Regions from separate parts of the Kitasatospora sp. NPDC101447 genome, predicted to be linked through region 2. Evidence: riboswitches for the same ligand, from Rfam matches in the RefSeq annotation. Region 2 holds a riboswitch; each other region holds the start of a gene.
The links. A riboswitch is a leader RNA that binds a small molecule or an ion and turns the genes downstream of it on or off. The one in region 2 is predicted to bind cobalamin.
Positions count from the first base shown of each region.

Region 1: it holds a riboswitch for cobalamin, as region 2 does, so the genes downstream of both, ACIRST_RS06195 (HoxN/HupN/NixA family nickel/cobalt transporter) here and ACIRST_RS23540 (cobalamin biosynthesis protein) in region 2, are expected to answer to the same signal.
Region 3: it holds a riboswitch for cobalamin, as region 2 does, so the genes downstream of both, ACIRST_RS08095 (FecCD family ABC transporter permease) here and ACIRST_RS23540 (cobalamin biosynthesis protein) in region 2, are expected to answer to the same signal.
Region 4: it holds a riboswitch for cobalamin, as region 2 does, so the genes downstream of both, ACIRST_RS07950 (ribonucleoside-diphosphate reductase subunit alpha) here and ACIRST_RS23540 (cobalamin biosynthesis protein) in region 2, are expected to answer to the same signal.

Region 1 is NZ_JBIWNL010000003.1:269,060-276,419, reverse strand. It holds gene ACIRST_RS06205 (hypothetical protein) at 1-1,534, opposite strand, end outside; gene ACIRST_RS06200 (metalloregulator ArsR/SmtB family transcription factor) at 1,589-1,972, opposite strand; cobalamin riboswitch at 2,055-2,271, shown strand; gene ACIRST_RS06195 (HoxN/HupN/NixA family nickel/cobalt transporter) at 2,303-3,418, shown strand; gene ACIRST_RS06190 (DMT family transporter) at 3,602-4,456, opposite strand; gene ACIRST_RS06185 (XRE family transcriptional regulator) at 4,657-5,229, shown strand; gene ACIRST_RS06180 (type B 50S ribosomal protein L31) at 5,377-5,625, opposite strand; gene rpmG (50S ribosomal protein L33) at 5,684-5,848, opposite strand; gene rpmB (50S ribosomal protein L28) at 5,988-6,224, shown strand; gene rpsN (30S ribosomal protein S14) at 6,224-6,529, shown strand; gene ACIRST_RS06160 (CobW family GTP-binding protein) at 6,535-7,360, shown strand, end outside.
Region 2 is NZ_JBIWNL010000016.1:148,679-156,038, forward strand. It holds gene ACIRST_RS23535 (cobyric acid synthase) at 1-419, opposite strand, end outside; gene ACIRST_RS23540 (cobalamin biosynthesis protein) at 416-1,402, opposite strand; cobalamin riboswitch at 1,600-1,734, opposite strand; gene ACIRST_RS23545 (helix-turn-helix domain-containing protein) at 1,930-2,628, shown strand; gene ACIRST_RS23550 (prolyl oligopeptidase family serine peptidase) at 2,834-3,958, shown strand; gene ACIRST_RS23555 (hypothetical protein) at 4,771-6,096, shown strand; gene ACIRST_RS23560 (phosphatidylcholine/phosphatidylserine synthase) at 6,213-7,091, opposite strand; gene ACIRST_RS23565 (phosphatidylserine decarboxylase) at 7,078-7,360, opposite strand, start outside.
Region 3 is NZ_JBIWNL010000004.1:223,833-231,192, reverse strand. It holds gene ACIRST_RS08110 (CGNR zinc finger domain-containing protein) at 70-657, shown strand; gene sodX (nickel-type superoxide dismutase maturation protease) at 661-1,023, opposite strand; gene sodN (superoxide dismutase, Ni) at 1,281-1,676, shown strand; cobalamin riboswitch at 1,759-1,884, shown strand; gene ACIRST_RS08095 (FecCD family ABC transporter permease) at 2,021-3,118, shown strand; gene ACIRST_RS08090 (ABC transporter ATP-binding protein) at 3,235-4,035, shown strand; gene ACIRST_RS08085 (ABC transporter substrate-binding protein) at 4,054-5,046, shown strand; gene ACIRST_RS08080 (nuclear transport factor 2 family protein) at 5,134-5,517, shown strand; gene ACIRST_RS08075 (GNAT family N-acetyltransferase) at 5,528-6,004, shown strand; gene ACIRST_RS08070 (anti-sigma regulatory factor) at 6,201-6,611, shown strand; gene ACIRST_RS08065 (SigB/SigF/SigG family RNA polymerase sigma factor) at 6,786-7,360, shown strand, end outside.
Region 4 is NZ_JBIWNL010000004.1:190,539-197,898, forward strand. It holds gene ACIRST_RS07935 (DUF397 domain-containing protein) at 1-245, shown strand, start outside; gene ACIRST_RS07940 (hypothetical protein) at 298-771, opposite strand; gene ACIRST_RS07945 (ribonucleotide-diphosphate reductase subunit beta) at 856-1,851, opposite strand; gene ACIRST_RS07950 (ribonucleoside-diphosphate reductase subunit alpha) at 1,872-4,271, opposite strand; cobalamin riboswitch at 4,462-4,605, opposite strand; gene ACIRST_RS07955 (glycosyltransferase family 39 protein) at 4,668-6,524, opposite strand; gene ACIRST_RS07960 (glycoside hydrolase family 26 protein) at 6,521-7,360, opposite strand, start outside.

The DNA of each region.
Region 1 (7,360 bases), on a different contig from region 2:
GCTCGGGGCTGCCCCAGTCCGGTTCGGCGCGGGCTTCGAGGAGCAGCCCGGTGCGCAGCCGGAGCAGGTGGCGGGCCGGTCCGAGGGCGGCCACCGCGACGGCGAGGCCGGGGAGTTCGGCGACGGTGTCGGCGAGCCAGCGGGTGGCGGGGCGCTCGGCGCGGACCTCGGTGCGGGCCAGCACCTCGGCGGTGTAGCGCAGTGCGTCGCCGGGGTGCTCGTCGGTGAGTGCGTGGAAGCCGCGCGGGGTGTGGTCGGCCGGGTCGAAGGGGTAGCGCCGCAGTCCGACCTCGGTGCCCTCGCTCTCGCCCTCGACGTCGTACGCGGTGGGCGCGTCGGTGGTGCCGGGACGCGGGACGGGCCCGGGGTAGGGCGGCAGGAGCGGTTCGTCCCCCGGTTCGTCCAGCTGTTCCAGGAAGGAGTAGAGCAGCGGGCGCAGCACCTCGGCGGAGCGGCCGCGGCGGCTCAGCGAGCGGTCGGTGAGCGGGCGCAGGGCGGCCGGGTCCCGCTTGGCCAGGGCCAGTTCGAGCTGGGCGGCGAGGTCGCCGTCGGGGTCGAGCAGGGGCGCGGCCTGACCGAAGGCGTAGCCGGGGGAGCGCGGGTCGAGTTCGGCGGCGCCGGTGGCGACCAGCACGGTGGGCCGCTCCAGGGCGGCGCCGTAGACGGAGACCGAGCCGTGGTCGCCGATCAGGCAGTCGGCGGCGACCAGGGCGGCCTGCCAGCCCTGGTGCGGCGGGATCAGGCGCAGGCCCATCCGGCGGGCGGCGTCGAGCAGGGCCTCGGGGTCGTGGCGGCTCCAGATGTTGGGGTGCAGGACGACGGCGACGGTGTACTCGTCGGCGGGCAGCCGGCGGACCAGGCGTTGGGGCAGGTCGGGGCGGCGGCCGAATAACGAGTGCTCGCTCCACGTGGAGTTGACGACGACGAGCCGCCGGCCGTCGACGGCGCCGAGCGCGGCGCGGTAGGCGTCGCGGGAGCGCAGGCTGCGCAGCATCCGGTCGAGGCACGGGTCGCCGACCACCCGGGCGACGTCCAGTGCCTCGGGGCAGGAGACCCGCAGGCGGTCCAGCTGCTCCGGGTGGGAGAGGCCGAGGACGTCCACGAACACCCGCCCGCGGTGGGTGAGTTCCTTGCGGGAGAGGCCGGCGGCGCTGACCGTGTCGCCGGTGGACTCGGTGACCAGGCGGTTGTAGCCGGCGCCGTGCGGGAGCACGACGAGCCGGGCGTCCAGGCGGTGCATGGAGGAGTGCACGGCGCAGGAGACGGCCAGGTCGAACCGGTGCCGGACGGCGTCCTCCCAGTCCAGCAGGGTGAAGCCGGGCAGGCCGTGCAGGTATTCGTCCAGGGCGCGATCGGCGAAGGCGGAGCCGGGGTTGACGGTGAAGTACCGCTCGACGCCGTCCGGGTGCAGCAGGGTGAGGACGTCCAGGACCCGGGTGGCGGAGGTGAGGGTGCGGGCGACCGCCAGCACGCGGGCCTTGACCGGTCGGGTGTTCCAGCGGTCGGCGGGCCAGGCGTGGGGGTGGGACGGCACACCATGATCGTACTCATCCGGGGTGCCGGTGCGGCCGCGTTTCCCGAGTGTCGGTCAGCCGGCCGCGGCGGTGGGCTCGTGGTGCTCGGCGGCGACGCACTCGTCGAGGAGGGGGCGCATGTCCTGGTCGACGAGCCGGTAGCGCACGACTCGTCCGTCCTTGTCGCCGGTGACCACGCCGGCCGTGCGGAGCAGCCGCAGGGCCTGGGAGACGGCGGGGTCGCGCATGCCGGTGGCGACCGCGAGGTCGGTGACGGCGAGCGGGCCCGCCCGGTGGAGGGCGAGCAGCAGGGCGAGCCGTCCGGGGTCGGCGAGCAGCGAGAACCGCTCGGCCCAGGACCGGACGTGCGCGGCGTCACCGATCGCGGCGATGGCCTCGCAGACCCGGTGTCCGTCGATGGTGCGGTGGCCCGCGCGGTCGGCCGGTACGAGATGCATGCGGACATTCTTGCAGGCGGGCGGCTGTGATCCTGGACACCTGCGCAGGTGCGCAGCCTTGCATGGGTCGGGGCCGGGCCCCTACCGTGTAGCCCGCCGTGGTGCTCGGGAAGACCGGTGACGGACCCTCAGGGGTCCGGAGTCCGGAGCGGCCCTCGCCACTGTGATCGGGCCGTTCCCCCGTCCGCGGGGGAGCGCCGTCCGTACCCACGACGTCACTGGGCGCCTCGCGCACCCGGGAAGGCGGGTACGGGCGTGTCCCGTAAGCCAGGAGACCGGCCGCGGCATCTCACGAAGTGATTCCACGAGGTGCTGGAGCGTGATCCGCAGATGACCCTGCCCGAAACCGCCGCCGCGGAGGCCGCAGCGGCTCCCTCCGTGCTGCCCACCTTCCGGTGGCGGCGCGAGGACACCGTCCGCACGGCCGGGCTGATGGGCGTGATCCTGGCCATGCACGTGGTGGCCTTCGGGACGCTCATCTTTCTGGTGGCACCCGAGCGGTACGCGGTCGGTACCCAGGTCTTCGGGGTGGGCCTGGGTATCACCGCGTACACCCTCGGGATGCGGCACGCCTTCGACGCCGACCACATCGCGGTGATCGACAACACCACCCGCAAGCTGATGGCGGACGGCAAGCGGCCGGTCTCGGTGGGCTTCTGGTTCGCCCTCGGGCACTCCTCGATGGTGGTCATCATGGCCGCCCTGGTGGCGGGCGGCGCGCAGCTGGCGAACACGCTGATGGACGACGAGTCGACCACCCACAAGTGGCTCGGGGTGGTCGGGACGACGGCCTCCGGCGCGTTCCTGTACCTGATCGGGGCGCTCAACCTGGCGGCGCTGCTCGGGATCCTCAAGGTGTTCCGGGCGATGCGCGCCGGGCAGTACGACGAGGCGGAGCTGGAGGCGCACCTCGACTCGCGCGGCTTCATGGCCCGGGTGCTGAACCGGGCCACCCGGTCGATCACCCGGCCGGGGCAGATGTTCCCGGTCGGCATGGTGCTGGGCCTGGGCTTCGACACCGCGACCGAGGTCACCCTGATGGTGATGGCCGGCTCGGGTGCGGCCGCCGGACTGCCCTGGTACGCGATCGTCTGCCTGCCGCTGCTGTTCGCAGCCGGGATGAGCCTGTTCGACACCCTGGACGGGACGTTCATGAACTTCGCGTACCAGTGGGCCTTCGCCAACCCGGTGCGCAAGGTGTACTACAACCTGACCATCACCGGGCTGTCGATCGCGGTGGCCTTCATCATCGGCACCATCGAGCTGGTCGGGGTGCTGCACGAGAAGTTCGACCTCACCGACCCGGTGAGCGGCTGGATCGCGGACATCTCGCTGGACAACGTCGGCTACGCGATCGCCGGGCTGTTCGTGGTGGTCTGGGCGCTGGCGATCGGGTACTGGAAGCTCGCCCGGGTGGAGAAGCGCTGGGCGCCCGAGGGCTCGTGACGGGTCCGAGCCCGGGGGCATGAGCGCGGCTCATGACGTCGGGCATGAGCGTGACTCATGGGGTCCCATGAGGTCGGCTCATGGCGTCGGGGGCATGAGGTCGGCTCATGGCGTCGGGGCATGAGCCCGGCTCATGCGGCCGCCCCATGAGCGCGGCTCATGGGGCAGCCCCACGAGCGCCTCTCATGCGGCCGCGAGCAGCAGCGTTCCCGCGACGGCGAGCCCGGCGCCGACCACCTGGACCGGGCGCAGCCGCTCCTTGAACACCCCGCGTGCCATCAGCGCGGTGACCACGGGGTAGAGCGAGGAGAGGACGGCGGCCACCGTGGCCGAGCCGCGGTGCGAGGCCATCGCGAAGACGGCGTTGGCGACGACGTCGGCGAGACCGACCGCGGTGAGCAGCGGCAGCCGGGCCCGCAGTCCCGGCAGCAGGCCGGCCGCAGCCCCGGAGCGGCGCAGGCCGGCCACCAGGACGGTGCCGCCGACGGCGACGTTGCACAGCCGCTGGACGCACAGCACCAGCAGCAGGCCGCCGCCGGCCGAGGCGTGCGCGATCAGGGCCATCACCGTGCCGAAGCCGAGGGCGGCGCCCAGGGTGAGCAGCAGGGTGCTGCGGGCGGCGGCCCGGCCGCCGCGCTCGGGCCCGGAGGCGAGCACCACACCGGCCACCGCGACGGCGATCCCGGCGATCCGACCGGGGCCCGGGCGGTCGCCGAGGGCGAGGCCGACGCCGACGGGCACCAGGACGGCGACGGTGGTCAGCGGCGAGACCACGCCCATCGGGCCGAGGGCGAGCGCGCGGTAGAAGGCGAGGACCGCGAACGGGCCGATCACCCCGGCCGCGACCGCGTACCAGAGGGCGGGGGAGGCGTCGGCCCAGCCGCCGGTGGCGAGGACGGCGGCCAGCAGTACGGCGGCGGCCGCCGCCTGGGAGGCGACCACCACGGCGAGCGCGGGCAGCCGCCGGGCGAGTGCGCCGCCGCCGAAGTCGGCGACGCCCCAGAGCAGGCTGGCGGAGAGCGCGAGCAGGGCGGTCACGGGCGGGCCCCGGGCCGCAGGGGGCTGCCCGGGGCGGTGGGCCCGCCGGGCACGGAGGGACTCAAGGACAGCACAATGCACTCCGAAGTACAGTCGGATGGACTCGTTGCCGAGGTTTGGCAGCGTAGTGCAACAAACTGAACTTGCCGAACACTATTTCGTACTGTTTCGACCAGTGGACACACCGGAGGACTGACCGCGTGCCGGACCCCGACCTCGTCTCCCGGGCTCTCGCCCGGAACCTCAAGCGGCTGCGCACCGAGCGCGGTCACACCCTGGACGCCCTCGCCGCCCGCTCCGGGGTGAGCCGCGGCATGATCGTCCAGATCGAGCAGGGCCGTACCAACCCGAGCGTGGCCACCGTCGTCCGGCTCGGCGACGCGCTGGGCGTCTCGGTCGCCACGATGCTCGACTACGAGAAGGGTCCGGACGTCCGGATCGTGCCGGCCGACCAGGCCGTGCCGCTGTGGGCCGGGCCGTCAGGTGGTACCGGCACCCTGCTGCACGGAATCGAGGCGCCCGGCCCGCTGGAGCTGTGGAGCTGGCGGATGGAGCCGGGCGAGGAGTACTCCTCGGAGCCGCACCCGGCCGGGACGGTGGAGATCGTCCGGGTCGACGAGGGCGAGCTGACCCTGGTGCACGACGAGCGCGAGCACCCGGTGCCGGTCGGCGGCACGGTCTCCTTCGACGCCTCGTACCCGCACGTCTACCGCAATGCGGGGGAGCGGACGCTGGCGCTGACCATGGTGGTCTCGGTACCGCCGCCGCGCTGATCCCCGGCGCCGCCCCGGTTGCGGCCCCCTTGCTCGCATGCCGCAACGGCGCCTCCCCACCCGGGGAGGCGCCGTTGCGGCGTTCTCGGTGTCGACCGCCCTCAGTGGCGGGCGCCGACTGCCTTCGGTCGCGGGTGCCGGTCGCCGTCAGTGCCGGTCGCCGTACCGCTGGCGGAAGCGCTCGACCCGCCCCGCGGTGTCGAGCACGCGGGACTGGCCGGTGTAGAAGGGGTGGCTCGCCGAGGAGATCTCGACGTCGATCACCGGGTAGGTGTTGCCGTCCTCCCAGACGACGGTGCGGTCGCCGGTGACCGTCGACCGGGTCAGGAAGGCGAGGCCGCCGACCTTGTCGCGGAAGACGACCGGACGGTAGGCGGGGTGGATTCCGGGCTTCATGGCGGGGTTCCTCCTGGGGGTCGGTCGGGTTCGGGTTCGGGGCTGGGTGCGGGGGTGCTCAGCGCTCCTCGCGGAAGTCGACGTGCCGGCCCGCGACCGGGTCGTACTTGCGCAGGACCATCCGGTCCGGGTCGTTGCGGCGGTTCTTGCGGCTCACGTACGTGAAGCCGGTGCCGGCGGTGGAACGGAGCTTGATGACGGGACGCAGTTCGCTGCGGGCCACGGGGTGTCCTCCTGGGGTCGTGGTGCGGGTGTCCGGGGTGCCGGGCCGAAACCGTACACCGAAATGGATGTCATTTTCATCTGGTGTAACGTGAGCTCCGTCCTGCCCATTCCCGGACGCCAGGGAGCAAGAAGCACCCATGTCTGCCCACTGCCAACTCACCGGCCGCCGGCCCGGCTTCGGCAACGCGATCTCGCACTCGCACCGCCGCACCCCCCGCCGCTTCGACCCCAACATCCAGCGCAAGCGCTACTGGCTGCCCAGCGAGGGCCGGTACGTCCGGCTCGTGCTGAGCGCCAAGGGCATCCGCACCGTCGACGCGATCGGCATCGAGGCCGCCGTCGCCCGCATCCGGGCCCGGGGGGAGAAGGTCTGATGGCCAAGCAGAGCAAGATCGCCAAGAACGAACGGCGGCGCGCCGTCGTCGCCCGCTACGCAGAGCGCCGGGCCGAACTGAAGCGGATCATCGCCCGGCCCGGCACCGACCCCGCCGAGCGCGCCGCCGCGCAGACCGAACTCGCCCGCCAGCCGCGCGACGCCAGTGCCACCCGGATCCGCAACCGCGACGCCGTGGACGGCCGCCCCCGCGGCTACCTGCGCGCCTTCGGCCTCTCCCGGGTCAACCTCCGCACGCACGCCCACGCCGGTCACCTGCCGGGCGTCCGCAAGGCCAGCTGGTGAGCGGCATGACGGCCGACCCGGACGGGATCAAGCTGCCGGTGGTCGTCGTCGCCGGTCTGCACGCCGACGAACGTCGCGCCGCCGTCGGGGAACTGGCCGCCGCCGCGGTGGACGCGGTGGTGCTTCGGCACGATCTGCGGGACGCCTCGCTCGGCCTCGTCCACCGCGAACTGCAGGACGCCGGAGGGGCGTTCGACGTGGACGACGTACCGCTGACGAACGACTGCCCGTGCTGCGCCCTGCGCGAGGACCTCCTGCCCCGGCTGCTGGAGATCGCCGACGAGGGCCGCCACGGGCTCGCGATCGTCGAACTGTGGGGCGGCAGCGACCCGCACCCGGCCGTGGAGGTGATCGCCGGAGGGGAGTCGGACGGCCGGCAGCTCGCGGACGTCGTCGAGCTCGCGGGCGTGGTCACCGCGGTCGACCCGGACCGCCTGATCGGCGAACTGTCCGTCCCCGACGACCTGGTGGACCACGGCGAGCACACCGCCGGGCGGGACGAGCGGACCCGCGCGGAGGCGCTCGCCCATCAGATCGAGTACGCCACCACCCTCGCCGTCCCGCGCGCCACGGCGCACGCGCCGGGGCTCGCGCTGCTGCGTCAGCTCCACGCCACCGCCAGGGTCGTCCGGCTCGGCACCGGCACCCTCACCCGGGCCGCGCTCGGCGGGTTCGACGTCGCCGCCGCCCGCGACCGGGTCAATCCGGCGATCGCGCTGCTGCCGCAGCAGCGGGACGAGGCGGGCGTCACCACCCTGGTGTGGGAACGCCGCCGACCGCTGCACCCGGGGCGGCTGCACGAGGCGCTGGAACTGCTCGTCCCGGCGGCGC
Region 2 (7,360 bases):
ATCTCGGCGGGCGATCCGGCGCCCTCGCAGACGACCACCTCGTAGCGGCTGCGCAGATCGGCCAGGCACTCCAGGGCGCGTTCCAGCAGGACGGGCTTGCGCTCGCGGTAGTCCAGCGCGCCCACCTCGGCGACCGGCCTGCCCAGCAGCACCACCTGGCTGCGGCCGTCCGCGCCGGGCTTCAGCAGCACCGGGTTCATCGCCGCCTCCGGCTCCACCCGGGCGGCCTGCGCCTGCATCGCCTGGGCGCGTCCGATCTCGGCGCCGTCGGCGGTGACGAAGGAGTTCAACGACATGTTCTGTGCCTTGAACGGCGCGACCCGCACGCCCTGACGGGCCAGCCAGCGGCAGATGCCGGCGGTGACCACGCTCTTGCCCGCGTCCGAGGTCGTCCCGGCGACCAGCAGCGCGTTCGTCATGCCCTTCCCCTCTTCCCACGGAGCGCGCGCAGCAGGACGTGCCCCGCGACCGTCGTACCCAGCGCCAGCGCGCCCACCCGCCGGGAGAGCGTGCAGGCCCGTTCGATGTCGTCGACCGTGACCGGCCGCAGCTCCCCGCCGAGCACCGGCCGGTGCTCGACGCGCTCGCCGTACTGCAGCGTCCCGCCCAGCCGCACGCCCACCGCGCCGGCGAACGCCGACTCCGCCTGACCGGCGTTCGGGCTCGGGTGCGAGGAGCCGTCGCGCCGCCAGACCCGCCAGGCCGTCCGCGGCTGCGGGGCGGCGGCCACCGTCAGCAGGGCCGTCAGCCGGGCGCCGGGCCAGCCCGCCACGTCGTCCAGCCGGGCCGAGGCCCAGCCGAACCGGGCGTGGCGCGGCGAGCGGTGGCCCACCATGGCGTCGAGGGTGTTCACCGCGCGGAAGGCCAGCAGCCCGGGCGTGCCGGCCAGGGCGCCCCAGGCCAGGGCGTTCACCACGGCGTCGGCGGTGTTCTCGGCCACCGACTCGACCACCGCGCGGGCGATCTGCTGCTCGTCCAGCGCGCTCGGGTCCCGCCCGCACAGGTGCGGCAGCCGCTCCCGCGCGGCCCGCAGGTCGCCCTGCTGCAGCGAGCGGCCGATGGCGCGGGCCTCCCGGGTCAGCGAGGTGCCGCCGAGCACGGTCCAGGTCGCGGCCGCCGCCAGTGCGGCCCGGCCCAGCGGTCGCCGGCCGACGGTACGGTCCAGGGCGAGGGCGCCCGCCGCGACCGTACCCACGCACAGCGCCGTGTACCCGGCCCCGACCGCCCGGTCGTCGCGCCACAGCCGCCGCTCCAGGCGGGTGGCGGCGCTGCCGAAGACGGCCACCGGGTGGCCCCGGCGCGGGTCGGCGAAGCGGGCGTCGGCGGCGTAGCCCACGACGGCGCCCACCGCGAACGCGGCGGCGCGGGCCCAGCGGCGGCCGGCCGCAGGACGGACGGTCACCGGCCGCACGCCGGAAGGCGGCTCATGGAGGGACAGCTCAACGAGAGGGAGCCCAGCGGAAGGCGACTCATCGAGAGGCGACTCATCGGGAGACGGCTCGGCGGAAGGCAGTTCGGAGTCCGGCCGGGCGGGGCAGCCTGCATCGCGTGCGTGTCCTCACTCAGGGTCCGCGCCCTGGATCGACGTAGCGGGGGCGAGAGTCTCCTGGCTTCCGGGTCGGACGCACCCCCGGTGCCTTCCAGCGGCTTCTGACGGCCCGCCGTGGCGAGATTTCCGAGCGTGCTCCCCGGTGACAGTGGCGGGACCGCGCCGGACTCGCACCGGCTTCCTCTCCATGCCTCCGATTGGCCCCAGGATCCCATCACGCGGCCGAACCGGGAGTCAACCGAGGTCACGGAGGGGTTGGTCACACGGGACGGCGGCCGATGAGCTGTGGGATCGCCCAGCGCGGCACCGCCCCCGGGCCGGCCGCTTCGTGGGTTCGGTCGCTGGGGCCGCGCCGTGGTCCGCGCCTAGCGTTCGGTGGCATGCGTCGCAGAAAGCCCCCCGCCGCCCCGCCCCCGGTGCCGTTCTCGCCCGCAGCCGCCCGCGCCCACCGGGCCGCCCTCGGCCTCACCCCCGAACAGGTCGCCGAGGGCCTGGCCGCGCACGGCGTACGGCTGCTGCCCGCGCACGTCCTCGCCTGGGAGAACGGCGAGCTGCGCCCCGGCGAAGCGGAGTTCATCGCCCTCGCCCGCGCCCTCTGGTGCCCCGCCGCCCAGCTGATGGACACCCGTCCGGTCCGGTTGCGCGACCACCGCGTCGCCCGTGAGCTCGGCCAGGCGGCCGTCGCCGAGCGCACCGGCACCACCCTCGACTCCTACCGGCAGGCCGAACTGACCGACCGCTGGGAGGGCGACGAGGAACAGACCCGCGCCCTCGCCGACGTCCTCGGCCTCGGCCTGCCCGAACTCGTCGAGGCCACCGGCCGCGGGGAGGCGCTCGACCACCTCCTCCGCCAGTGCGTCACCGGCCGCTGGCAGCCCCACCTCCGCGCCCTCGCCCGCATCGTCCCCGCCCCCGCCGACACCCTCGCCGACGCCCTCGCCGCCCTCCACCAGGAGCACCACGTCCCCACCCACTGGGGCGCCACCACCCGCACCGCACCGCCCCCGGCCGCCGGCTCCCTCACCCCCCGCTTCTGGCACCTCCTCGACACCGCGGGCACGACCGGGCCGACCGCGTGACAACGGGCACCACCGGGCCGACCGCGTAACAACGGGCACCACCGGGCCGACCGCGTAGCAAGGGGAGGCGGCCGGCCCTCCGACGGCGGGTGCGGATCCGGAGGCCGTGCCCCGGACGGGTCAGCCCGGTGGCCGCGCGGGCGGGGCGCCGGTGGACTGGTGCACGAACACCGTCCGGTCCGAGACCAACAGAGCGGGGAACGATATGCGCTGGGGAACCGCTGCCGTCGTGGCGGCCGCCGCCGTCGGAACCGGGGCCGTCGTCCTGGTGATCGGCCGTCGGGCTTCCGAGCGGATGGTCCGTCCGGTGACCGCCGGGCGGGAGTCCGGGCGGGAGTCCGGGCCGGTCGTGGTCCGGAGCGTCGGCGCCGGGCGGGTCACCTTCACCCGCAGCCCGGAGAGCCTGCACCCCGGCCGCTGGGCGGTCGAGTGGGGCGACAACGGCCACGCCGTCGTCGAGGACGTCCTGCACAGCGACGAGCAGGGCGTCACCCGTCGGCTGGTCCGCGCCGACCAGGGCACGCTCACCCCCGGCACCGAGGTCCGCTTCACCCCCCGCGTCCACCTCGGCGACCCCACCCGGGCACTCGGCCTCGCCTACACCGACACCTCCGCCGACGGGGAACTCGGCGCGCTCCCCGCCTGGCACCTCGACGGCAAGCGCGGCACCTGGGTGATCCTCGTCCACGGCCCGGAGGCCGACCGCCAGCAGACCCTCCCGGTGCTGCCCGTCCTCGACCGCTTCGGCCTGCCCGTCCTCGCCGTCACGTACCGCGGCGACGAGGGAGCCCCGGCCTCCCCGGACGGGTACAGCCACTTTGGCGAGACCGAGTGGCGGGACGTCGAGGCGGCGGTACGGCTGGCGCTCGACAACGGCGCGAGCCGGGTGATCCTCTACGGCTGGTCGGTCGGCGCCACGGTGGTCCTGCAGACCGCGGCCCGCTCGACCTGGGCCCACGCCATCAGCGGCCTGATCCTCGACTCGCCGGTCCTCGACCTGCCGGGCTCCGCCCGCCGCGACGCCGAGCGGCTCGGCTTCCGCGGCGCCGCCGCCGAACTCGGTGTCCTCGCCGCGCGGGGCCGCACCGGGGTCGACCTCGCCGACTTCTCCCGCATCGCCGAGGGCGCCGACCTGCGCGTCCCGACGCTGCTCCTGCACAGTCCGGACGACCGGGTCTCCCCGTTCCACAGCGCCGAGCGGCTCGCCGCCGCCCGCCCCGACGTGGTCAACCTCCAGGCCTTCCCCGGCGCCGACCACGGCACCCTGTGGAACAGCGCCCCCGACCACTACACCGAGCTCCTCCGCCGCTGGCTCACCCCGCTCCTCTGACCCGGGGGCCGTCGGCGGCCGCGCGGCCGGCAGCCGTGGGGCTGCGGGCCGGGCGCCTGGCACGGGGCACGCGGCGCCGGGCCGGGTGGCGGGGGGGGGGGGGCCCCGCCCACCCCCCCCCCCCCGCCGCCCGCCCCCCCCCCCCGCGCCCGGCCCCGAACGTGCGAGGCCCCACCCCCCGGCGGCGAGGGCGCCGCGCCCGGGCGGGGGGGGGGGGGGGGGGGGCGGGGGGGGGGGCGGGGGCGGGGGGGGGGGGGGGGGGGGCGCGCGCCCCCCCCCCCCCCCCCCCGCGCCGAGATCGGCCCGATCCGCCGGTCATCCGTCCGGATTCGGGCTGGACAGCTCCGCCGGGCGTCGAGGGCCCCGGCGTCGATCGCCGCGATCGCCGCGCAGCCGGGGGCACATCCTGGCCCCTGCTGATCACCCCCGCCCTCACACTCCGTGACCGTTCGAACGGGTGCAGCAACCGCCCCGGCTCACCTGGCATGAGCAGGCCACACGTTTCCGGCCAGGCGGTTTGCCTCTGTTGCCCGATCTTGCGGAGGTGCCGCCGCCGGTCGCCCGGTCGTACGGACAACCGGATGTGACAGAAGGCCGGTACAAGGGGAAGACTGCTCGACGTGACGTCTCGGAACCCGCGCGACCGTGATGCCCCGCTCCCGCCTCCGATCGGTACCGGTGCGACGGTGACCCGTCTCCCCGGTACGGCCCACCGGCCAGCCGGTGGCAGGCCGAGCGGGGCGGGTGTACCCCGCAACGGCGTACCCCGGCGACGAGGGCCCGCGCCGGCGCCCGGTCGGGGCCGGGTTCCCGTGCCGGAGGGCTTCCCGGCACCGGCCGAGCTGGCGCCGCTGGCCCGCCGGATGCTGGTGGACGCCGTCCGGATCGCCCGCTGGGCCGGGGAGCTGGAGGAGGTCGACAAGCGCGGCGAGCTGCTCCCGGAGGACGCCCGTGCGGCCGGCCGGGCGCTGGCCATGACGGTCGGCGCCGCCGCCAAGGCCTGGGGGCAGGCGCTCCTGGTGGGCCTGGTGGAGGCCCGGGACGCGGGAGCCGGCCCCGGCTGGCGCCTGCACGCCTGGGAGCACGACGACGAGGCCGTGGTGCGCGGCTGGTCGGCGCTGTTCGACGCCTGGACCCTGCTCGCCCCGGTGCCGCCCGCCGCGCTGCGCGGGGTGTTCGCCGTGCTGGCCGGGCAGGCCGTGGACCAGGCTCCGCAGCTGCTGTCCTTCCTGCACCTGGTGGACGGCCCGGTGCCCGAGAGCGAGCTGCTGGAGCTGCTGCGGCGCGGCCTGGACGAGCGCCGGGTCGGCGGCGGGCCCGGCGGTCCCGGACTGTCGCCGGTGCCGCACGCGGCCTCCGCGGTGTCCGCGGTCCGCGGCACCTGCCGGGAGCCGCAGATCGACACCCCGGCCGCGCCCTCGGACGTGGCCGCGGTCCTGGACTGGATGCTGGACGGCCTGGCGGCCGTCGGCGCGCTCACCCGCAGGAACGATGCGGCCGAGCTGTCGCCGCTCGGCCACTGGGCGGTGCGGGCGAAGCTGGAGGAGATCTGCACGGTCGCGCAGACGGCGGCCGGGCACATCGAGCAGAGCGCCTTCGAGCTGCTGAACGCCTGCGCGGACTACTCGCCGGGCCCGGCCCGCGCCGAGTACCGCGCCTGGGTCGCGGCCCGTCCGGCGGACCGCGCGGTGGCCGAGCTGCTGGACGCGGCGCAGGGCGACGACGCGCTGGTGCGCGGGCTGGCCTTCGAGGCGCTGCGGGTGGCCGGCGGGCCGGCCGAGCAGGCCGTGCGGGCGGCGGTGGACGAGCCGGTGCTGCGCCCGTACGCGCTGCTGTGGCTGGCGGAGCGCGCGGACGAGGGGGTCTCCCCGGCGGACGTGCTGGGCGCGGACGACGCGGCCTGGCTCTGGGTGGACACGGCGGCCGCGGTGCTCGACCACGGCGAGACGGAGCTGCTGGTGGGCCACGTCGAGGGCGCCTCGGCGGGGGACCCGGTGCGGCTGTTCGCGCGGGCCCGGCAGTCCGGGCACCCGCGGGCGGCCTCGGTGCTGACGGCGGTCTCGGGCGTGCACCCGGACCCGGGCGTGGCGCGGGCGGCCCGCCGCTCGGCCTTCAGCGTCCACACCGGCGGCGCGTGATCCCACGGAGCCCGCGGGCACGCGGAGCCGGCGGACCGCAGAACAGGCGGTAGGCATGCGGAAGGGCCCGGAACCGATCGGTTCCGGGCCCTTCCGCATGCGACGGTCGAGCGGCCTCAGCCGAGCCGCGACTCCGCCCGCCGGGCGCGGACGTCGCCGACCTTCTGCCCCACCTTGCGGCGGATCACCAGCAGCGGCGCCATCGCGGCGAGCGTGATCTGGGCGAACGCGCCGACGTGCATCAGCGCGTCGCCGCCGGGCAGGCCGGTGGCCCAGGCCGCCAGGCAGCCGATGGAGACCACGATCCAGCAGAGCGTGGCGGTGGCGAGCAGCCCCTGCGGCTTCGGGTACTCGATCCGGCTGACCATCAGGTACGCGGCGCCGAAGATGGCGAGCAGACCGGGCAGGAACGGCGGGTCGAGCAGCACGATGGCGATGACCGTCATCGCGCCCATCGGGCAGGGCATGCCCTGGAACACCCCGGGCCGCATCTTGACGGCCGAGAAGCGGGCCAGCCGCAGCACGACCGCGAGCAGCACGGTGATCGCGATGAGCGCCGAGAGCTTGCTGTTGGAGCCCTGGGAGACCATGCCCCAGACCGCGACGAAGTAGGCCGGCGCGATGCCGAAGCTGATCAGGTCCGCCAGGTTGTCCAGTTCCGCTCCGAGGGCGGAGGAGCGCAGCTTGCGCGCCACCAGGCCGTCGAAGAGGTCGCACATCGAGCCGATCAGCAGCAGCGTGACCGCCGTGGCGGCGCTGTGCCGGTCCGGAGCGGCGTCCGGGTTGGTGATGTGCGGGACGAGGACCCCGGTGGTGATCGAGTAGATCGCCAGGAAGCCGCAGACGGCGTTCCCCAGGGTCAGGAAGTCGGCGGTGGACAGGTGCTGGGGAGAACGCGGAGCACGCAGCTCGCGGTCGCGCGCCCAGCGGCGGCGGCGCAGGGACGTCTCCTCGTCGTCCAGGCCGACGATTGTCTCAGGATCAGTCACGGTCAAGGCGCGTCACCCCGGCTGTGGTCTTCTGGCCGACCTCGACGCCGACCTCGACGCCGGCCGGCAGGTAGGTGTCGACCCGGGACCCGAACCGGATCAGACCGATCCGGTCGCCCTGCTCGACCTTGGTTCCGGCGGCCACGTACGGCACGATGCGGCGGGCCACGGCCCCCGCGATCTGGACCATCTCGATGTCGCCGAGCTCGGTGTCGAAGTGCCAGACGACCCGCTCGTTCTGGTCGCTGTCCTTGTTGAACGCGGGGACGAAGCCG
Region 3 (7,360 bases), on a different contig from region 2:
GACGTTTTCCCCACTCGGGTAATAGGCTGGAAGCAGTCAGCCCGTTACCGATTCTCTGGAAGGACCGCCGTGGAGCTCGCCTCGTACGCCGACCTCGCCGTTCGGCTGGTGAACACCGAGGAGCCGGAGCGCGGCACCGACACGCTGACCTCCGTGGACGCGGTGCGCGCCCTGTTCTCCGACTCCTCCCGGGCCGCCGCGCTCGCCGACGAGTCCGACCTGCCCCGGCTGCGGGCCGTGCGGACCCGGCTGCGCGGGGTCTTCGAGGCCGCCGCCGACGGGGACGAGACCCGCGGCGTCGACCTGCTGAACAGCCTGCTGATGGAGTACCCCGTCAGCCCGCTGATCTCCGGGCACGACTACCTGGACGACGCCGGACGGCCCCGCTGGCACCTGCACCTGGCCGACAACTCGCCGACCGCCACCGCGCACTTCAGCGCGGTCGCCTGCATGGGCCTGGCCGTCCACCTGACCGAGCTGGGCGGCGACCGGCTGGGCATCTGCCAGGCCGCGCCCTGCCGCAACGCCTACCTGGACACCTCGACCAACCGCTCCCGCCGCTACTGCTCGGACCGCTGTGCGACCCGGGCCAACGTCGCCGCCTACCGGGCCCGCAAGCGCCAGGAGGCGGAGGCCGCGCTGGGCGGCGGGCAGTAGGCGCTAGACGTCCTCCACCCAGGCGCCGAGGCGGCGGGCCAGACCCGGCACCCGGGCCAGCCGCGGGGCGAGCAGCAGCCGCTCCAGCCGGCGGCCCGGCGCCAGCCAGGACGGGCGCGGGCTCAGCCGCAGCAGCACCCGGCCGAGCACCAGCTCGTCCGGGACCGCGCCGTAGCTGCGGCTGTCGCTGTCCACCGGACGGTTGTCGGAGAGCAGCCACCACCCGCCGGGCCGGCGCCCGGCAGCCCGCTTCACCACCAGCAGGTCCTGCTGGAAGGGGTGGCGGAAGAGCACCACCGCGCCCGGCCGGATCGGCGCGCCGTAGCGGACCAGCAGCCGGTCGCCCTCGCGCAGGGTCGGGACCATCGACGGGCCCGCCACGTCGACGACCCCGAACGGCAACACGCCGCCCCCGGTCCGGCCCTCCGGTTCCGCGCTCCGTGCCACGACTCCTCCTCCCGCACGCCCGCCCCCAGTCTGCCGTACGGACCGTCACCTGTTCGGTGTCCGGATTACCCCGGTTCCGGGTCCGCCTTTTGCCCTAGGCCCACCGCCCGATCGCGAAACCACGAGGGCGGAAGGGTAATCTCGGGCGCGGGAAGACGATCTAAGGAAGGACTCCCATGTTCTCTCGTCTGTTTGCACCGCGTGCCACCGCTCACGCCCACTGTGACCTGCCCTGTGGCGTGTACGACCCGGCGCAGGCCCGGATCGAGGCCGAGTCGGTCAAGGCCACCCAGGAGAAGTACCAGGCCAACGAGGACCCGCACTTCCGTGCCCGCGCCGTCATCATCAAGGAGCAGCGCGCCGAGGCCGTCAAGCACCACATCTCGGTGCTGTGGAGCGACTACTTCAAGGCCCCGCACTTCGAGAAGTACCCGCAGCTGCACCAGCTGATCAACGACACCCTGAAGGCCGCCTCGGCCACCAAGGCGTCCACCGACCCGGCCACCGGTCAGGCCCTGCTGGACCTGATCGCCGAGGTCGACAAGATCTTCTGGGAGACCAAGCAGGCCTGAGCCTGACGCGTCGCCACCCGACCGCCCCCGTCCGCACCGCCGGACGGGGGCGGTCGTGCGTTCACACCCGACCCGACCTCGGTAAGGGTTGCCTACCCTGAGTGCCTGTTATGCTGCCAGGGCGTCCGAGGGGGAAGTCCGGTGAGAATCCGGCGCTGACCCGCAACGGTGAGCACGGCCCGCACCCGCGGTGCGGCCGCGCCAGCCCGATCGCCCTCGGCCGTTGGACTCCCGAGAACTCGCCGTGGACTGCGAGGGGGACGGCGCCCGGGCACGCCCCCGGCCGGCGCCCGCCCCGGCGCACCCGCGGCCCGAGGCAAGGCGCATCCGTGACCCGCGCACCCATGACCCGCGCATCCGTGACCCGCGTAGCCGTGACCCGCGTAGCCGGCGGCCCGTCCGTCCACCGGACACCCGTGCTCCCGCTCACCGTCGGCCTCGGCGCCGCCCTGCTGCTGTCACTGGTCTGCGGGGTCGCGCTGGGCTCCTCCGGGATCGGGCTCCCGCACGTACTGCGGCTGCTGGGCGCCGGACTGACGGGCGGTCGGCTGGAGGCCGACGAGGCGGCCGCGTACGCCATCGTCTGGGAGATCCGGCTGCCGCGCACCGTCCTGGCCGCCGTGGTCGGCGCCGGGCTGGCCGCCACCGGGGTCGCCGTCCAGGCGCTGGTGCGCAACGCCCTCGCCGACCCCTTCGTCCTCGGCATCTCCTCCGGCGCGGCCGTCGGCGCCAACGCCGTCCTGCTGTTCGGCGCCTTCGCCTCGCTCGGGGTGTGGGCGATCTCCGCCTCCGCCTTCGGCTCCGCACTGCTCGCGATGACGCTGGTCTACCTCGCAGCCCGCACCGCGTACGGGCTCACGCCAATGCGGCTGGTGCTCACCGGCACCGCCCTCTCCTACGGCTTCGCCGCCGCCACCACCCTGATGGTCTTCGCCGCCGACCGCGGCGACGCCGCCCGGAGCGCCATGATGTGGCTGCTCGGCAGCCTCGGCGGCGCCACCTGGGGCTCGGTGCCGATCGCCGCCTGCACCGTCCTGGCCGGGCTCGCCCACCTCGGCTGCGCCGCCGGACGGCTGGACGCGCTCGCCATGGGCGACGAGACCTCCGCCTCGCTCGGTGTGGACCCGGACCGGATGCGCCGTGAACTGTTCGTGGTGACCGCCGCCGTCACCGGCACGGTGGTCGCGGTCAGCGGTGCGATCGGCTTCGTCGGGCTGCTGGTGCCGCACGTGGCCCGGATGCTGGTCGGCGCCGGGCATCGCCGGGTGCTGCTGGTCGCCCCGCTCGCCGGGGCGCTGCTGCTGGTCTGGGTGGACATCGCCTCCCGCACCCTGCTGGCACCCGCCGAACTGCCCGTCGGGGTGTTCACCGCCGTGCTCGGCGTGCCCGCCTTCCTGCTGATGATGCGTCGGCGCGGCCACGCCTTCGGAGGCCGACGGTGACCGACGCGATCGGTACGACCGATGCCATCCGTACGACCGGCCCGGCCGCCCCGGCCGGCTCGACCGCCCGGCCCGACCGGGCGAAGGCCCAGGACCTCGACGTCGACACCGTCTCGGTGGAGTCGGCCGGCACCCGGATCGTCCACGAGGTGAGCCTGGCGGCCGCCGCCGGGCAGGTGGTCGGCCTGGTCGGACCGAACGGCAGCGGCAAGTCGACCCTGCTGCGCTGCGTCTACCGGGTGCTGAAGCCCACCGGCGGGGCCGTCCGGCTCGACGGCGACGACCTGCACGCGCTCTCCGCGCGGGAGACGGCCAGGCGGGTGGCCGCGCTGACCCAGGAGCACTCCGCCGAGTTCGACTTCACGGTGGCCGAGGTGGTCGCCATGGGCCGGCTGCCGCACCGGCGCGGCCTCGGCGCCCCGACCGACGCGGACCGGGAGCGCTGCGCCGGCGCCCTGGCGAAGGTCCGGGCCGGGCACCTCGCCGGACGGGGCTTCCTGAGCCTGTCCGGGGGCGAGAAGCAGCGGGTGCTGTTCGCCCGCGCGCTGGTCCAGGAGCCGCGCCTGCTGGTGCTCGACGAACCCACCAACCACCTCGACGTCGCCCACCAGTTGGAGGTCCTGGCGCTGGCCCGCGAGGCCGGCCCGACGGTGCTCGTCGCGCTGCACGACCTCAACCTGGCGGCGAGCCACTGCGACCTGCTGTACGTCCTGCGGGCCGGCCGGATCGTGGCCTCCGGACCGCCCGCCGAGGTGCTCCGACCCGCCCTGCTGGCCGAGGTGTTCGGTGTCCGGGCCACGCCGGTCCGGCACCCGGAGACCGGCGCCCTCCAGCTGCTGTTCGACCGCCTCGACCGCTCCCCCGACACCCGGACGCCCGGGGCCCGGACCGCCGACGCCCGTACCCCCGACGCCTGAACCACCGAAGGAACCACCGTGCGCACCAAGGCCGTTGCCGCCGCCACCCTGCTCGTCCTCGGACTTACCGCCTGCGGCGCGGAGATCGCCCCCCGGCAGGCCTCGACCGGCTCCGCCCACTACCCGGTGACCGTGCAGAACTGCGGCGAGGAGCTGACCTTCCCGCAGAAGCCGGCCCGGGTGGTCACCAACGACGTCAACATCACCGAGCTGATGCTCTCCCTCGGCCTGGCCGACCGGATGGCCGGCTACGTCATGCCCGACGACAAGGGCCGGGTCGACAAGGTGCCGTGGAAGGACGGCTACCAGCAGACCGCCTGGCTCTCCAAGAAGGTGCTCACCAAGGAGATCGCCCTGGACGCCAGGGCCGACCTGGTGCTGGCCGGCTGGCACTACGGCTTCGACGAGGGCAGCGGCGTCACCCCGCAGGCGTTCAAGGCCCTCGGCATCGACTCGTACGTGCTCAGCGAGTCCTGCCGCAGCGGCAGGGGCACCGAACGCGGCGTGATGGACCCGCTGGACGCGCTCTACACGGACCTGGCCAACCTCGGCGAGATCTTCGACGTCAAGGACCGCGCCGACCGGCTGATCGCCGACTCCAGGGCCCGGATCGCCGCCGTCCCGCAGCCCGAGCGCCGCCCGTCCGTCTTCCTGTACGACAGCGGGCAGGACAAGCCGTACACCGCCGGGAAGTTCGCCGCCGCCGACGAGATCATCGCCAAGGCCGGCGGCACCAACATCATGGGCGACCTCGCCGACACCTGGGTCACCGCCGGCTGGGAGAGCGTGGTGCAGCGCGACCCCGAGGTGATCGTGATCAACGACTACGCGACCCCGGGCGCCGAGGAGAAGCGGAAGTTCCTCAAGTCGTTCCCGCCGCTGGCCGGCGTCTCCGCGATCAGGAACGACCGGATCTTCGTGCTGGACTACGTCGACCTCGTGGAGAGCCCGCGCAACCCGGCCGCGATCGGCACCCTGGCCGAGTACCTGCGCACCGTGCCGGCCCGCTGAGCGGCCCGGTCTCCGGCCCCTCCGGTCGGTGGTGCCGGGCGTAGGCTCTAGGTACGAGCCGACGGACCCCGACCGGAGGAGCGAATCATGACCACCATGGCGGCCCCCGCGGCCTTCGACACCCGCGCCCTGCGCGAGGGCATCGAACGCTGCGACGCCGACGCCCTCCTGGCGCTCTACGCGGAGGACGCCGAACTGCGCGTGGTCGACCGGAAGACCCAGCCCAGCCACCCCCTGGTGATGCACGGGCTGGAGGAGATCGGCGCCATGCTGAGCGACATCTACGGCCGCGAGATGACCCACAAGCTGGAGCAGGTGGTGGTCCAGGACGACCACGTCGCCTTCCTGGAGTCCTGCCGCTACCCGGACGGCGTCCGGGTGCTGATGGCCTCGATGGCCGACCTGCGGGACGGAAGGATCGTCGATCAGACCTCCGTCCAGGCCTGGGACGAGACGGGGCCCGAGCAGTAGGCTCGCTGGCATGATCCGCACCGCAGTCGCCACCGACGTTCCCGTCATCCACGCCATGATCCGTGAGCTCGCGGAGTACGAGAAGGCCCCGCACGAGGCCGTGGCCACCGAGGAGCAGCTGCGCGAGGCCCTGTTCGGCGCCGATCCGGCCGTGTTCGGCCTGATCGCCGAGGACGGGACCACCGGGGAGCCGGTGGGCTTCGCCCTCTGGTTCCGCAACTTCTCGACCTGGCGCGGCACCCACGGGATCTACCTGGAGGACCTGTACGTCCGCCCGGAGGCGCGCGGCGGCGGCCACGGCAAGGCCCTGCTGCTGGAGCTCGCCCGGATCGCCGTGGAGCGCGGCTACTCCCGGGTGGAGTGGTCGGTGCTGGACTGGAACCAGCCGTCGATCGACTTCTACAAGTCGATCGGTGCGGTGCCGATGGACGAGTGGACCGTGTACCGGCTCACCGACGAGGCACTCGCCGCCGCCGGCCGCCGCTGAGCGGACCGACGGAGTCCGGGAAAGGGTCTGCCACCCTGCGTCGCAATGCCTTACCATGAGTAACCCCGAACCGGGGTGCAACAGGGCAGGCAGAGTGATGGCGGACCCGCAACCCCGGTGCCTCCTTTGAGAGGCGGCAAGCAGGGGTAACAAGCGGGGTACCAAGCAAGCACAGCGCGTCACCCAGGAGGCAAGGGTGTCCCAGATCGACGGCGATCTCGGTGTTCAGGATTTCGTGGAGGTCCGGCTCCCCGCGGCGGGGGCCTACCTCTCCGTGCTGCGAACAGCGACGGCCGGGCTGGCGGCCCGGCTGGATTTCACCCTCGACGAGATCGAGGACCTGCGGATCGCGGTCGACGAGGCCTGCGCCATCCTGCTGCAGCAGGCGGTGCCGGGCTCCGTCCTTTCCTGCGAGTTCCGCCTGGTCGGCGACTCGCTGAAGGTGACCGTCGCCGCCCCGACCACCGACGGCAAGGCCCCCGAGCGGGACACCTTCGCCTGGACGGTGCTCTCCGCGCTGGCCGGCGAGGTCGACTCCTCGGTCGGCGAGGACAACACCGTGTCGATCAGCCTGCACAAGAAGCGCGGCGGGTCCACGGCCCACTAGCCGGGCGCCGGACCGCACCGCACAGACCGAGCAGCACCCGCGCAAGGGCCGTCCGCCGCACCCCCTCCCGGGGCCGGGCGGACGGCTCCCGGTACCGCCTCCGGGCGGTACGACCAACGAGACGATTCCGGGGCCGCGGCCCCGGTGCTCCCGGAACGGAACGGGGGAATGGCCGTGAGTGATCTGGACCGTACCGGCCTCGCGACGGCGGGACCTGCCGTACCGACCCAGGCGAGCGTTCCCGGCCTCGCCGCCAACGACGAAGCGCACCCGAAGGACGCCCACCGGATGAGCCACCCGACCGAGCCGACGTCTGAGCCGACGCCCGACTCCGTCCCCCCGCCGGAGCCGGCGGACCGGGCGGACGAGACGGCCGAGGCTGAGCTGCACGGCGCCGTGCCCGCGCAGGGCGCGCACCGCTCCGGCGCCCCGGACCGGGAGGCCGCCCGCGCCCTGTTCGTCCGCCTGTCGGCGCTGCCCGAGGGCTCGCCGGAGCGGGTCGAGCTGCGCAACCAGCTGGTGCGGATGCACATCCCGCTGGTCGAGCACCTGGCCCGGCGCTTCCGCAACCGGGGCGAGCCGCTGGACGACCTCACCCAGGTCGCCACCATCGGCCTGATCAAGTCGGTGGACCGCTTCGACCACGAGCGCGGGGTCGAGTTCTCCACCTACGCGACGCCGACCATCGTCGGGGAGATCAAGCGGCACTTCCGCGACAAGGGCTGGGCGGTGCGCGTCCCGCGCCGTCT
Region 4 (7,360 bases), on a different contig from region 2:
ACAGCGGGCAGGGCGGTGATTGCGTCGAGGTGGCCGAGCTTGCTCCCGGCGCAGCCAGCGAAGTTGATTGGCAGAGAAGCAGCTACAGCGCGGTGAACGAGTGCGTGGAGACCCGATTCGTGACGTCGGGCGGGATGGCGGTTCGCGACTCCAAGGACCCGGAGGGGCCGGCTTTGCCCTTCCCGGCCGATGCCTGGTCTTCCTTTCTCGCCGGGGTCAAGTCCGGCGAGTTTCCGACCGACTGAATCAACAGTGCTGCCCCGCACGGCTGTGGCCGTGCGGGGCAGCATCCTGCTCTCAGCTGAAGTTGTCGACCCAGAAGAACATGGTCCTCAGGACCGCTCCTGGACCACCGGCGCCGAATGCGAGGACCATGGACTGGGCGACCGCCACATCCGTGGGGTCGATGCCCTGGGACCAGGTGATCCGGGCGCTCAGGCCGGGAATCGTGCTTCCTGGCGCATACGCCCGGTACGAGCCGCGGGCATCCGCTATGCGCACCCCGTTGCGGCGCAGCTCCGCCCGGCGGAGGCTGGTGGCCCGCAGCTCGTAGGTGCGCTCGCCCACCACGGCCGTGCGGGTGCGCGACTTCCGCCTGATCGGCACGTTCTGGCCGTTGACGTTCATGGCGCCGTGCTCGCGGTCGGGCACCACCGTGACGGTGGGCATCCCCACCCCCTGCACCCGGGCCACGACGGACGGCCAGCGGTCATGACTGACCTGGATCGGCCCGAACGGGCCGTTGATCACACGCTGTTGGAGCTTGGACATTCCTGGCTATCCCCCGAACACCGAGAACCGACAGCGGAGCTGCCGTGACGGCAGCTCCGCTGTTCGCTGAACGTTGTTGTCGACTTAGAAGTCGTCGTCGAAGGAGACCGAACCCTCGACCGCGACCTGGTACGCCGACACGCGCCGCTCGAAGAAGTTGGTCAGCTCCTGGACGTTCTGCAGCTCCATGAAGCCGAACGGGTTGGTCGACCCGTACCGGATCGGCAGACCCAGACGCGCCAGGCGCTGGTCGGCCACCGCCTGCAGGTACTCCCGCATCGAGGCGGTGTTCATGCCCGGCAGGCCCTCGCCGCACAGGTCCTGGGCGAACTGGAGCTCGGCCTCGACGGCCTCCTCCAGCATCTCCGTGACCTGCTTGGCCATCTCGTCGTCGAAGAGGTCGGGCTCCTCCTCGCGGACGGTGTCCACCACCGAGAACGCGAAGTCCATGTGCATGGACTCGTCGCGGAACACCCAGTTGGTACCCGTGGCCAGGCCGTGCAGCAGGCCGCGCGACCGGAACCAGTACACGTACGCGAACGCGCCGTAGAAGAACAGGCCCTCGACGCACGCCGCGAAGCAGATCAGGTTGAGCAGGAACGCCCGCCTGTCCTCCTTCGTCTGCAGCGAGTCGATGTGGTCGACCGCGTTCATGTACTTGAAGCAGAACTGCGCCTTCTGGTGGATGGAGGGGATGTTCTCCACCGCGGCGAAGGCCGCGTTGCGGTCCTCCGGGTCCGGAAGGTAGGTGTCCAGCAGCGTCAGGTAGAACTGGACGTGCACGGCCTCCTCGAACAGCTGGCGCGACAGGTACAGGCGCGCCTCCGGGGAGTTGATGTGCTTGTAGAGGCTCAGCACCACGTTGTTCGCGACGATCGAGTCACCGGTCGCGAAGAAGGCGACCAGCCGGCCGATCATGTGCCGCTCGCCGTCGCTCAGCTTGGCGAGGTCGGCGACGTCGGAGTGCAGGTCCACCTCCTCCACGGTCCAGGTGTTCTTGATCGCGTCCCGGTACCGGTCGTAGAACGACGGGTAGCGCATCGGGCGCAGGGTCAGCTCGAAGCCGGGGTCGAGCAGCATCTTGCGGTCGTCGGGGGTGCTCACTGGCAGGCCTCGCAGGACTCGGGGTTCTCCAGGGAGCAGGCGATGGCGTCCTGCTCGGCCTGGGTCATGGTGGGGGCGGGGACCGGCACGGCGCTGCGGGCGGCACCGGAGGCGGCCTGGGCGATGCGGGTCGCGGGACGCGAGCGCAGGTAGTAGGTGGTCTTCAGACCCACCTTCCACGCGTAGGCGTACATCGAGCTCAGCTTGCCGATGGTCGGCGCCGCCATGAACAGGTTCAGCGACTGGCTCTGGTCCAGGTACGGCATGCGGGCCGCGGCCAGGTCGATCAGCGCGCGCTGCGGCAGCTCCCAGGCCGTCCGGTAGAGCGAACGGACCTCGGCCGGCAGCCAGTTCAGCTCCTGGACGGAGCCGTTGGCGTCGCGCAGCGAGTCGCGGGTCTGCTGGTCCCAGACGCCGAGCTCCTTGAGCTCGCGCACCAGGTACGGGTTGACCTGGAGGAACTCGCCGCTGAGCGTCTCGCGCTTGAACAGGTTGGACACCTGCGGCTCGATGCACTCGTACACGCCGGCGATGGACGCGATGGTCGCGGTCGGCGCGATGGCCAGCAGCAGCGAGTTGCGCAGGCCGGTCTCGGCGATCCGGGCGCGCAGCGCCGTCCAGCGGTCGGCCCACTGCGGGGCGGCCGTCGGGAAGTGGTCGATGTGCAGCTCGCCGCGGGCGGCGCGGGTCTCGCCGTACGCCTCGTGGCGGCCCAGCTGCTCGGCCAGGTCGGCGGAGCGCTCGTACGCGGTGAGCATGATGCGCTCGGCGATGAGCGTGGACAGCCGCGCGGCCTGCGCGGAGTCGAAGTCGATCCGCAGCTTGAAGAAGACGTCCTGGAGGCCCATCACGCCGAGGCCGACCGGGCGCCAGCGGGAGTTGGACGTCCCGGCCTCGGTGGTCGGGTAGAAGTTGATGTCCACCACGCGGTCGAGGAAGGTGACGGCGGTGCGGACGGTGGCGTCGAGGCGCTCCCAGTCCATCGCGCCGAGCAGGTCGTCCGCGGAGGCGCCGACGGCGACGTGCGCACCGAGGTTGACCGAACCCAGGTTGCAGACGGCGGTCTCGGAGTCGTCCGTGACCTCCAGGATCTCGGTGCACAGGTTGGAGGAGTGCACCGTGCGGCCCGGCAGCGCGGTCTGGTTGGCGGCGCGGTTGGAGGCGTCCTTGAAGGTCATCCAGCCGTTGCCGGTCTGCGCCAGGGTGCGCATCATGCGGGCGTAGAGGGTCTGCGCCGGGATGGTGCGGACGGCCTTGCCGGCCTGCTCGGCCTTGCGGTAGGCCTCGTCGAACTCCTCGCCCCACAGGTCGACCAGCTCGGGCACGTCGGCCGGGGAGAACAGCGACCAGTCCGCGTTGGCGTTGACCCGGCGCATGAACTCGTCCGGGATCCAGTGCGCCAGGTTGAGGTTGTGGGTGCGGCGGGCTTCCTCGCCGGTGTTGTCGCGGAGCTCCAGGAACTCCTCGATGTCGGCGTGCCAGGTCTCCAGGTAGACGCACGCGGCGCCCTTGCGGCGGCCGCCCTGGTTGACGGCGGCGACCGAGGAGTCGAGGGTGCGCAGGAACGGCACGATGCCGTTGGACTTGCCGTTGGTGCCGCGGATCAGGCTGCCGCGCGAGCGGATGCGCGAGTAGGACAGGCCGATGCCGCCGGCGTGCTTGGACAGGCGGGCGATCTGCGCGTAGCGGTTGTAGATCGAGTCCAGGTTGTCCAGCGGGGAGTCGAGCAGGTAGCAGCTCGACATCTGCGGGTGGCGGGTGCCGGAGTTGAAGAGCGTCGGCGAGGAGGTGAGGTACTCCAGGCGGCTCATCAGGCCGTACAGCTCGGCCACCTCGCGCACCGACTGCTCGTTGTCGCCGACCGCCAGGCCACAGGCGACGCGGAGCAGGAAGTGCTGCGGGGTCTCGACCACCTTGCGGGTGATCGGGTGGCGCAGCAGGTAGCGGGACTGCACGGTGCGCAGGCCGAAGTACTCGAAGCGGTCGTCGCCCGCGGCGTCGATCAGGGCGTTCAGCGCGGCGGCGTGCTTGGCGACGAAGTCCGCGGTGGTGTCGCCGATCAGGCCCTCGGCGTGGCCGACGGCGATCGAGGCGGAGAAGGACGTGGAGCCCTGGCTGTTCGCCTCGTCGACGATCTCCAGCGCGAGCAGGCGGGCGGCGAGCTTCGAGTACTGCGGGTCCTCGGCGATCATCGACGCGGCGGCGTCCACGGCCAGCCCGCGCAGCTCGGCGAAGTCCGAGCCGGCGTGGCGGCCGCGCAGCGCAGCGGCGGCGACATGGCCGGGGTCGACCTCGGGGAGGTCGACACTGCGGTCGGTGAGCAGCCGCAGCAGGGCGCCGCCGGGGTCGGAGACCTTCGGGTCGATGAAGGCGGTACCGGAGCCCTGGGCGGGCAGGGTGGCTGAGGCAGCGGTGGTCAAGGCGCTCTCTCCTGGCGGCGATCGGCGGCGGTGATCGGAGCCTCGGGCCGGTCGGGGCAGGGGAGCACGGCACGAACGCAAACGGCGTCGCGCGACGGTGTCTCCCCGGCCCGCCCGCGAGGCCCGGAGGGGTGGTGCTTGGTGCTGGCGCGGCCTCTGCGGGAGGGCCGTGGCGCACGCCGCCGGCAGGTACTCGGACTCGCGGGGACAGCTGCTCCAGCCGCCCGCACACCGCTGCGGGGCAGTCCCGGATTCGCACCGGGTTCCCCTGCATCGACAGCAGAAGCGAGCATACATGTAGTGCCGCTGCTCTGCGGCGGCACCATATGTTGTGCCTGTCGTGTCGCCCGCGTGGGCGGGCCCGTCGGCCGGTCAGTGCTTGAGATAGACCTTGTACGTGCTCGAATCGCCGGTCGGCGAAGTGAATTGCGCCACCAGTCGGTACTGCCCGCCGGCCGCCAGCGCGGCGCTCAGGGCGCGGTCGGTGGCGCGCGGCGCGGTGCTGTCGAGGACGACCATCGTGAACCAGCCGTCGCGGATCGCGGCGACGCTCCCGTCGTCCCCGTGGTGCTGCACGCCGGCCGCGTCGCGGTACTCCGTGCCGGTGCGCGCGGAGACCCACTGCTCGGGCTTGCTGACCGCGCCGAGGTAGTACTCGGCGAGTCCGTCGACCTCGGTGAGGTAGCGCCCCTGGGGCACCGCGTGGGACCGCAGGACGGCCAGCAGGCGGCCGGAGTCGGGTCCGTTCTGGTACCGCAGGGCGGACTGCTCCAGGCCGAGGGCGAGCAGCGCGACCCAGACCAGGATGCCGAGCTGGGGGTGGCGGAAGTGGGCGCCCACCAGCCGGGTCAGGCCGACCCCGGCGAGCGGGGCGGCCAGCAGCATGCCGTAGGCGAGGTGGCGGAACAGTGCCCCGGAGGTGCCGGTCCACACGTGCGCGGCCGGGACGAGCAGGGCGGTGGCGGTCAGCACGGTGCCGAGCAGGGCGCGGTGGCCGCGCGAGGTGGGAACGGCCTCCTTCTCGGGCGCGTCGTGCTCGTTCATCTGCTCGCGGCGCGCGTACGCGATCGTGCCGGCCACCGCGAGGACGGTGAACAGGCCGCTCCACTGGACGGTGGAGAACAGGACGGCGCCGGCCGAGCCGGGGGCGTTGCCGTGCGAGGGCGACCACCCGGCGAGCTCGCCCAGCGTGCCGTACGGCAGCAGCAGGACGACGGTGCCGGCGGCCAGCAGCAGGGCGCGCAGGGCGGCCGGGCCGAGGCGGCGGTGCGGACGGGCGGTGGCCAGCGCGAGGCCGACCAGGGCGGGCACGGCGAAGGCCGCGGAGTACGCGACGGCGCAGGCGAGCGCGGCGGCCGGGGCGGCGGTCAGGACCAGCGCCGGATGTCGCCGTGAGGTGAACACCGTGGCCCAGGCCGCGAGGGCGACCAGCAGCACGGCGAGGGACTCGGGGGCGGCGTAGAAGCCGACCACGACGGTGGACTGCAGGACGGCGTAGACGGCTATCGCGCAGATCGCGACCCGCTCGTTGAACAGCCGCCGGGTCAGCGAGTACAGCAGCACGGTGGTGGCCAGCGCGAAGCCGAGGCTGAGCAGCCGGGTGCCCCAGATGCCGTTGGCGTCGGCGGCCGCGCCCGCCAGCGGCGGGTAGAGCCAGGGCGAGCCGTTGATCCGGTCGACCAGGTCGGTGGTGACCGGGGTGCCGTGCATCAGATGGGCGAGCTGCTGGCGGCCGGCGACCATCGCGGCGGCCTCGTCGGGGTGCGCGGCGGCGAGCAGGCGCAGCGAGAGCGCGGCCTGGACGGCCAGGACGGCGCCGAGCAGGCCGCGGGCGATCCAGCGGCGGCGCGGGCTGGTGCCCGGGTCCCAGCCGATCGTGGGGACCTGCGGGATGGTGTACGGGGCCAGCTCGATGCCGTCGGGGTTGGCCTCGGCGGTCGCGGTGGCCGTGGCCGCCCTGGCCGGTGCCGCGGTCGGCGTGGCGGTGTCCGTGCGGGGCCCGGGGACGGTCGGCTCCGACCCCGCGGCCCGGCGACGGGCGGCGCGGCCGGTCGCGGAGCCGGCGGGCGCGGTGCCGGCGGGCGCGGTGCGCTCGGGCGTGGCGCGCTCGGGCGTGGGCCCGTCGGGCGCGGGCCCGTCGGGCACGGCGCCGCCGGGCGGTGCGTCGCCCTTCGGCGCGCGGCGGCGCGGGATGGGGGCGAACGGGTTGAAGTCGGAGTCAGTGCTCATCGGGGGTTCCGGATGTCGAAGCCGTAGCGGGGGTCGGACACGCGCTGCTTGAAGGCGGCGAGGGTGTCCGGGACGGCCTCGACCCGCCAGTCCGCCCGCTTGACGATGTTGAACCAGACGAAGCCGACGATGTCGTCGTGCGCCTCCAGCCCGGAGAACAGCTGGTCGATGTCGGCGCGTTGGCGCTTGCCCTGCTCGGAGGCGGTCTCGCTGATGAAGAAGGGCTTCTTGGAGAAGGTGCGGATCTCGGCCATGGTCGGCCCGTACAGGGTCTCGAAGGTCTTCGGCCCGCTCTTGGTGAAGTAGCCGGTCATGCCGGCCCAGTCGACGTAGGTGTCGCCGGGGTAGTACGGCGCCAGGCGGGTGTTGGGCGCGGGGTCGGTGATGTTGGGGCTCCACACCCAGATCACGTTGGTCGCGCCGGCCTGGTCGAAGATGTCGTGGACGTGGCGCCAGGCGCCGACGAAGTCCGCCGGGCTGGAGGCCTGGCGGCCCCACGGGTACCAGTCGCCGTTCATCTCGTGGGCGATGCTGACGGCGATCGGCAGGTTGAGCTTGGCGACGGCCTTGGCGACGCCGCGCACGTAGTCGTCGGTGTCCCCGGCCGCGATCGAGGCGAGCGAGTGGTCGTACGGCTCCCAGGCCATGTACGGCAGCGCCCCGGCCTCGTAGATCCGCCGCACGCCGGCGGTGTCGAAGCCGCCCTTCCAGTGGGCGTAGTACTCCAGGACGTTGGGCTGCTTGCCGATCGTGGCGCTGTAGGGGCCCAGCGCGTCCATCGAGGCGGGGACGTCGGGCAGGGCGGCGCCGAGGTACTTGAGACCGGGCTTGAGCAG